2 regions of the Streptomyces sp. CB09001 genome follow, and region 1 is predicted to be linked to the other one. Evidence: riboswitches for the same ligand, from Rfam matches in the RefSeq annotation. Region 1 holds a riboswitch; the other holds the start of a gene.
What was found. Region 1 has a riboswitch for cobalamin ahead of C4J65_RS06095 (cobalamin biosynthesis protein). Riboswitches for the same ligand answer to the same signal wherever they lie in the genome.
Positions count from the first base shown of each region.

Region 1 (4,051 bases):
CCCACGCGCCGGGACAGCCGTACCGCCCGGTCGATGTCGGCGGAACCGGTCCCCCGTACGGCGCGCCCCGCCGCCCCGTTGAGGACGGGTCGGTGCTCGACCCGCCCGCCGTAGGAGAGCGTGCCGCCCAGCCGCACGCCGAGGGCGCCCGCGAACGAGGCCTCCACGGGCCCGGCGTTGGGGCTCGGGTGCCGTGCGGCGTCCGCCCGCCAGGCCCGTACGGCGCCGCGCGGGTCGCCGCCCGCCACGGTGGCCAGTACGGCGGTGAGGCGGGCGCCCGGCCAGCCCGCGAGGTCGTCGAGGCGGGCCGAGGCCCAGCCGTAGCGGCGGTAGCGGGGCGACTTGTGGCCGACCATCGCGTCCAGGGTGTTGACGGCCCGGAAGCCGAGCAGTCCGGGCACCCCGGCCACCGCGCCCCACACCAGGGCGCCCACCACCGCGTCCGAGGTGTTCTCGGCGACGGACTCCACGACGGCCCGGGCGATCCCGTCGGCGTCCAGCGCCCGCGGGTCCCGCCCGCACAGGTGCGGCAGCCGCGCCCGCGCCGCCTCGACGTCCCCGGCCTCCAGGGCACGGCCGACGGCAGTGGCCTCGCGGGCCAGCGAGGTGCCGCCGACGACCGACCAGGTGGCCGCGGCGGTCAGCGCGACGGAGGCGGCGGGGGAGCGGCGTACGGCGTGTGCGGCGGCCGAGCCGAGGACGGCGGCGCCGCCGGCGCACACGACGGTGTGCAGCGCGCCCCGGCCCCGGTGGTCCCGCCACAGCACCCGTTCCACGGCGCCCGCGGCACGGCCGAACGCGGCGACCGGGTGTCCGCGGCGCGGATCGCCGAGGAGGAGGTCACCGAGGAGGCCGGCGGCGGCGCCGTACGCGAAGACGCGTCCGGCACGCACGGCTCAGCCGGCCGTAGGAAGGGGAAGTCGAAGCGTGTCGCTGGTGAGCCCGGAACGGCAGCCGCGCATGGCGATAGGTCCTCACTCAGGGTGTCCGCGCCCTGGTTCGAAGAGCACGGCGGCGAGAGTTCCTGGCTCCCGGGGATCCTGTCCCCGGTCACAGTGGCGGGACCGCGCCGGATTCGCACCGGGCTTCCTCTTCTGCCGCCGTAGATGGCCCCGGAAGTCCACCACGGCCCGCGAACACCCGTCAACCTGGCGTTGACCTGCGACGGGGGAGTGTGCGAAGGCCCACACCCGAGTGGTGTGCGCCGGCACGCGAAGAGGCGGGGCGCGGAACGGTTCGAGTCCGTTCCGCGCCCCGCCCCGGGGGCGTGCGCCCGTGAGACGGGCGGCGCTCAGGCGACGATCAGATAGATCCCGTACGCCACCGCCGCCGTGCAGGCCGCGAAGCACGCGTAGGCGCCGGTGACCGCGAGGGCCGCGGAGCCGCCCCGGGCGGCGGCCCGCTCCTGGCGGGAGAGGCCGACGATGCCGAGGGTGAACAGGCCCACCAGGGCCACCGTGACCACGAGGCTGACGCCGAAGACGGAGCCGAGGGCTGCCCAGTCGATGCTCATGGAGGTTCGCTTCCTTCGTACCCGGCAGGCGGGTTCAGACGGTGGTGGCGGCCGACGGGGCCTTGGGGTCGGGGGTGGTGGCCGGAGCGGGGACGGTGGCCGCCAGTTCCTCGGTCACGCCCGTCGGGGGCGGCGACACGGCGGCCATCGCCGTGGTGACCACACCGGCGGGCTCGGGCTGCCCGGGCCCCTCGGTGTCCACCGGGTCGCCGTCGACGACGTTGGTGTGGTCGACGACCTCGCGGCGGGAGATCCGCCAGATCGCGAAGCTGGAGGCGATCAGGAACACCGCGACGAGGGCCGTGCCCCAGTCGCCGGCGCGGCAGACCCACTCGGCGAGCGCGGCGACCAGGGCCGCGGCCGGCAGCGTCAGGCCCCAGGCGATGAACATCCGGGTGGCCGTGGACCAGCGGACCACGCCGCCCTTGCGGCCGAGGCCCGCGCCCATCACCGCGCCGGAGACCGAGTGCGTGGTGGACAGCGAGAAGCCGAGGTGGGAGGAGGCCAGGATGACCGTGGCGGCGCTGGTCTGGGCGGCGAAGCCCTGCTGCGGCTGGAGGTCGGTCAGGCCCTTGCCCATGGTGCGGATGATGCGCCAGCCGCCCAGGTAGGTGCCGAGCGCGATGGCCAGACCGGCGCCCAGGATGACCCAGACGGGCGGGTCGGAGTCGGGGGCGAGCGAGCCGCCGGCGATCAGGGCGAGGGTGATGATGCCCATCGTCTTCTGGGCGTCGTTGGTGCCGTGGGCCAGCGAGACCAGACCGGCGGAGGCGATCTGGCCGGCCCGGTAGCCCTTCGCGGCGGCCTTGCCGTCCGCCTTGCGGCCCAGCGAGTACGTCATCCGGGACGCGAGCATCGCCGCGAGGCCGGCCACGATCGGGGCGGCGATCGCGGGCAGCAGCACCTTGGTGACGAGCACGTCGCCGTTGACCGCGCCGATGCCGGCCGAGGCGACGGCCGCACCGATCAGGCCGCCCATCAGGGCGTGCGAGGAACTGGACGGGAGCCCGACCAGCCAGGTCAGGAGGTTCCAGAGGATCGCGCCGACCAGGGCGGCGAAGATGACCTCGGGACGGATGCCGGTCTCGTCGACGAGACCCTTGGAGATCGTGTTGGCGACCTCCACCGAGAGGAAGGCGCCTACAAGGTTGAGGACGGCGGACATCGCCACCGCCACCTTGGGCTTGAGCGCACCGGTCGAAATGGTCGTTGCCATCGCGTTCGCGGTGTCGTGGAAACCGTTCGTGAAATCAAACGCGAGTGCGGTTACCACCACAATCGCGAGGATCAGCGAGAAGCTTTCCATTTACCCAGGCAATCGTTCGAGGTCGTTGGCGCGACGAACGTAAGTAACCAGGGTGAACGGAAGATGAACTGGGCAGGGCGTCACGGTGACCGGAAGCGGGGCCGTAACCTCCCTCTGCGTGCCCGCTCCGGTGCTCTCCGGAGACGTCCCTGGCAGGATCACCGCCAGGCCGTTCGGCGACGGGACGCGAGGGCGCGCGGGCGCCCCGGAGGAGTGGGTGACTGTGACGCAATCGCGGGCCGAGAGCGGGGAGAAGGCCGGAAAGACGGTGGGAAAGACCGCCGAGGAAGCCGCCTGGGAGGAACTCGTCGCGACGGCCCGGCGGACCGTCTCGGACGGGCTGGTGGTCGGCACCTCCGGCAACGTCTCGGTGCGCGTCGGCGACACGGTCCTGGTCACCCCGTCGGGCGTGCCCTACGACCGGCTGACCCCGGACGACGTCACCGGCGTCGGCCTGGACGGACGGCAGCTGCTCGGCGCCCTCGTGCCGACCAGTGAACTGCCCATGCACCTCGCCGTGTACCGCGCCGACCCCGACGCCCGGGCCGTCGTCCACACCCACGCCGTGCACGCGACGGCGGTCTCGCTGCTCGTCCCCGAACTCCCGCCGGTGCACTACATGACCGCCGCCCTCGGCGGCCCCGTCCGGGTCGCCCCCTACGCGGCCTACGGCACCGCCGAACTCGCCCGCGGCATGCTCGACGCCCTCGCCGACCGCACCGGCTGCCTGCTCCGCAACCACGGCACGATCACCTACGGCACCTCCCTCGACCAGGCCTACGACCGCACCGCCCAGCTCGAGTGGATGTGCCGCCTGTGGCTGACCGCGTCCTCCGTGCCGGGCCACTCGCCGTCCCTGCTGACGCCGGCCCAGCTCGCCGAGGTGACCGAACGCCTCCAGGGGTACGGGCAGCGAAGCTGACGCGGGGTGCGTGCCGGTCGGCTGCGCGGGTACCGGCTACGGGACACGAAGCCCCTCGTCACCCACCGTCACGCGTCCACTGGCCGCCCGAGGACTCCACCAGGAGACTGGCCCCATGCGCACTGTCACCGCAACGGCAGCCGCCGTCACCGCAGCACTGGCGACCGGGATGGCGAGCGTCGCCGCCGGCCGGCTCGCCAGCGACGCCGCGCTCAAGGCGCCCCCCGGCCGACCCCTGCCCACCGAGCCCCGGCTCACGGTGCACGGGACCGCCGCCGGACAGATCACCCTCACCCGGGACCTGGCCGCC
Region 1 covers NZ_CP026730.1:1,290,499-1,294,549, reverse strand. Annotated here, with positions in the region: gene C4J65_RS06095 (cobalamin biosynthesis protein) at 1-893, opposite strand, end outside; cobalamin riboswitch at 998-1,151, opposite strand; gene C4J65_RS06090 (hypothetical protein) at 1,292-1,513, opposite strand; gene pitH (low-affinity phosphate transporter PitH) at 1,548-2,819, opposite strand; gene C4J65_RS06080 (class II aldolase/adducin family protein) at 3,043-3,741, shown strand; gene C4J65_RS06075 (alpha/beta fold hydrolase) at 3,857-4,051, shown strand, end outside.

Region 2 (4,051 bases), 4.5 Mb from region 1:
CCTCCGCCGTCCGCGGGCCCGTCGCCGAGTCCGCCAGCAGGCCCCGCGCCCGCAGCAGCCCGGCCGCCGCGACGCCCCAGGGGAGCCGCAGCCCGGCCTGCCGCAACAGGTCGGTGCGGGCCAGCGTCCCGGCGGCCGGGCCGGTGCGCACACCGTCCGGGGTGAGCAGGGCGGCGTCGTCGGACCAGCGCAGGGCGAGGTCGACGTCGTGGGTGGCCATCACCACCGTGGTGCCGCCCGCGCGCAGCCGGTCCAGGGTGGCGAGCAGCCGCTCCTGCCCGTCCGGGTCGAGACCGGCGGTCGGCTCGTCGAGGATCAGCACCCGGGGCCGCATCGCGACCGCCCCCGCGATCGCGGCCCGCTTGCGCTGCCCGTACGACAGCAGGTGCGTGGGCCGCTCGGCCAGCGCCGCGATGTCCAGCGCGGCCAGCGCCTCCCCGACCCGGGAGCGGACCTCCGCGTCGGGCAGCCCCAGGTTCAGCGGACCGAAGGACACGTCCTGGCCGACCGAGGCCGCGAAGAGCTGGTCGTCCGGGTCCTGGACCACCAGCTGCACGGTGGTCCGCAGCCGGGTCAGCCCCCTGCGGTCGTAGGTCACCGGCCGTCCGTCGACCGTCAACGTCCCCGCGCGCGGCCGCAGTCCGCCGCTGAGCAGCCGCATCAGCGTCGTCTTGCCACTGCCGTTGCGGCCGAGCAACGCCAGCGCGCGCCCCTCGCGCACCGCGAAGTCCAGGCCCGCCAGCACGTCCGGGCCCTCCTCGTACGCGAACGACGCGCCCCGCAGGGCGACCAGGGGCAGAGCCGGTTGCGGTGACCGCGCCGGTTCGCTCACGACAGGGGTCCTTCCAGTACGAGGGTGAGAGCGGCCAGCGCCGCCAGCAGCACGACGCTGGCCGCCGTGAACGGCACCGACACGCGGGCCTCGGGCACCAGCACGCGCAGGGTGCCGTCGTAACCCCGCCCGGCGAGCCCGGTCTGCAGCCGCGCCGCCCGGTCGAAGGCCCGCACGAACGCGGTGGCGCCGAGCCCGCCGAGCGAACGCCAGGCCGCCGCCCGACTGGTGTGCCCGAGCCGCGCGGCCTGCGCCTGACGGATCCGGCGCACCGCATCCAGCAGCAGGAAACTCATCCGGTACGTCACCAGCGCCACGTCCACCACCGGCGCGGGCACCCCGGCCCGCACCAGGCGCGGCAGCAGGTCGGACATCGGCGTGGTGAACGCGAACAGCAGTACCCCCAGCGAGGCCGCCGAGGTGCGCAGCAGCAGCCCGCCCGCGCGCACCGCACCGCCGTCGGCCGTCGTCAGGAACCCGTCCGGGCCCCCGACCTGCACCAGCAGCGGCAGCGCACCCGTCACGCAGAAACCCAGCGGCACCCGGTAGGCCCGCCACAGCCGGCGCGCGGGCACGCCCGCCGGGCCGAGCAGCACCGTCAGCGCCGCCACCAGCACCAGCGCCGCGCCCGGCCAGGGCGGCAGCGAGATCGCGAGCACGGTCAGGCCGAGACCGAGCACGGCCTTGTCCACGGGATGGCGGCGGCGCCAGCGGCTGGCGTGCGCCGCCGCGTCGATCGGCAGCACTCAGTCCCCTTCGGGGGTGTCCCCCGGTGCCGCCGGGGTCCTGGAAGTCGCCAACGCCCGCTCCTCGCCCTGCCGTCGGCCCCGGCGCAGGCCGAAGTAGTACGCCAGCACGCCCGCGCCGAGCGCCGCCTGCAGGGCGAACAGCGCCGACTCGATCTCCCCGGACGGGGGTTCGTACAGCGGGGAGAACCACGGTTCGTAGTCCGGTTCGATCTCGGTGATCGCCGTCTCCGCCTCCGCGTCGGACCCGGCGAACGGCTCCGCCTTGTGCTCGCCGAGCCCCAGCACCAGCGGCAGCACCGCCAGCGCGGCCACGGCGAGCAGCAGCACGGTGTTGATCCTCGCGTTCCGGCTCATCGGGCCACCGCCTCCTGTTCCCGCTCGCCCGACCGGGTCAGCAGCACGCCCAGCCGCGTCAGTTCGCCCTTGCTGGACTGCACGAGCAGCCGCATCACGATCACCGTGAGCAGGCCCTCGCTCACCGCGAGCGGAATCTGCGTGACGGCGAAGATCGAGCCGAACTTGCCGAGCGCGCCCAGGAATCCGCTGCCCGGGTCCGGGAAGGCCAGCGCCAGCTGCACGCTGGTCACGCAGTACGTGGAGAGGTCGGCGACGAACGCGCCGGAGAACACCGTGACCATCAACGGCACGTCCCAGCGGCGCAGCAGCCGGTAGACGCCGTACCCGGCCCAGGGGCCGACGATCGCCATCGAGAAGACGTTGGCGCCGAGCGTGGTCAGCCCGCCGTGGGCGAGCAGCAGCGCCTGGAAGAGCAGGGTGATGGTGCCAAGGACCGCCATGATCGGCGGCCGGAACAGGATCGCGCCCAGACCGGTGCCGGTGGGGTGGGAGCAACTCCCGGTGACCGACGGCAGTTTCAGGGCCGAAAGAACGAACGTGAAGGCTCCGGAGGCGCCGAGGAGCAGTGTGCTCTCCGGGTGCTCCCTGACCTCACGGGTGAGTGACCGGACTCCGTGGACGACGAACGGCGCGGACGCGACACCCCAGGCGATCGCGTGCGCCGGTGGCAGAAAGCCCTCGGCTATGTGCATGGCTCAGCAGACCCTCTCCAGCACCTCGTGGATGGACGACGCGCCTTGGCCGGTCTCCTGGCTTACGGGTACCACCGCCCGTGCTCCGCCTTCCCGGATCGCAAGCGATCCAGTGGCTGCCCGCGAGGGCCGGAGCCGGACTTCCCGATTCACAGTGGCGAGGGCCGCACCGGCATCACACCGGTTTCCCGTTCACCAAGGCGTGGCGACAGTAGTGCTCCCACGGGGGCGGGCACAAGCGGGCCTCGGGCCCCGCGGGCGCCCCGCCGGGCCGCCGAACAGGCCTCAGGGCCGCGTGACGCCCGGCGTCGCCGGTCCGCGGCCGGCGCCGCTCGTCCTCGCCCAGCGTGGCGAAGATCTCCGCACGCCCGTGGTGCAGGGCACGCAGCTCCTCCTCGCCGAGCGACTCGGCCCAGCGGTGCCGCGCCTCGCCCGGGCGGGCCGTCTCTTCCGCCGTGCGGGGACGTTCCACTGCGGTCATCTCCGCGATCACGTCCGGACAGGCCTCGGCCGAGCCGTCCGGCTCGGCGTCCGGCTGGGCGTCCGGCACCGCGCCGGCACCGCGCCGGCTCCGGGTCGGCGGGAGCCCGGAGCCGCGCAGCGCGAGGACGCGGTGCGGGCGCCGGACGCCGCCGTCAACGGGAGCGGTCCCGCTCGGGGCGGCGCACCACCATGGTCCGCATCCGGGTGGTCAGCGCGGTGGCGGCGGCCGTGAGGAAGACGAAGCTGTACGTGATCTGCAGCATGGTCACGACCCGCGCGGCCTGGCCCCGCGGGGTGATGTCCCCGTACCCGACGGTGGCGAGCGTCACCACGGTGAAGTACAGCGCGTCGATCCGGGTCCGGAGTCCGTGGAACTCGCCCGGCGACTTGGCCAGGGAGTAGTACGCAGCCGAGAAGACGTGCACCGACAGGACGATCAGCAGCGAGATGACCACCCCGGGCCGGCTGTCCGGACGGTCCAGGAGAACGTGCCGGATCTGCCGCAGCAGCAGTACCGCCACGACGGTCAGCAGCACGGTGAACAGTGCCCAGCTCAGCACGGGCCGCTCGGGGCCCAGGTTGTCGAGGGGGAGCAGGAAGTAGGCCACGACCACGGCGAGGGCGGCCCCGGTCCGCAGGAGCCAGGGCCGGACGGCGCCCCAGCCGGTACGGGGGCGCGGACGCGCGGTCCGGCCGCCCCTCACCGTGCCGCCCCCGTCTCCGGCGCGGGGGGTGTCCCGCCCGCCTCCTGCCGGGGCCTGCGCACCAGCTGGGCGACGACGAAGGAGACGACCGAGGCCATCACGATCAGTGGCATCTGTTCGTGGGAGTCCCGGCCCATCAGCAGCACCGCCAGGACCGAGCTGGCCAGCGGCAGCCCCGTCACCGCGGCCGCCGCGGCGGCGATGCCGAGGGCGAGGGCCGGGGTGGCACCGAAG
Region 2 covers NZ_CP026730.1:5,777,493-5,781,543, forward strand. Annotated here, with positions in the region: gene C4J65_RS26905 (ATP-binding cassette domain-containing protein) at 1-832, opposite strand, end outside; gene cbiQ (cobalt ECF transporter T component CbiQ) at 829-1,578, opposite strand; gene C4J65_RS26915 (energy-coupling factor ABC transporter substrate-binding protein) at 1,579-1,935, opposite strand; gene C4J65_RS26920 (energy-coupling factor ABC transporter permease) at 1,932-2,630, opposite strand; cobalamin riboswitch at 2,660-2,845, opposite strand; gene C4J65_RS36415 (hypothetical protein) at 2,806-3,180, opposite strand; gene C4J65_RS26930 (potassium channel family protein) at 3,266-3,751, opposite strand; gene C4J65_RS26935 (chloride channel protein) at 3,814-4,051, opposite strand, start outside.
Region 2: linked by a shared signal. The riboswitch ahead of C4J65_RS26920 (energy-coupling factor ABC transporter permease) and the one ahead of C4J65_RS06095 (cobalamin biosynthesis protein) in region 1 are both predicted to bind cobalamin.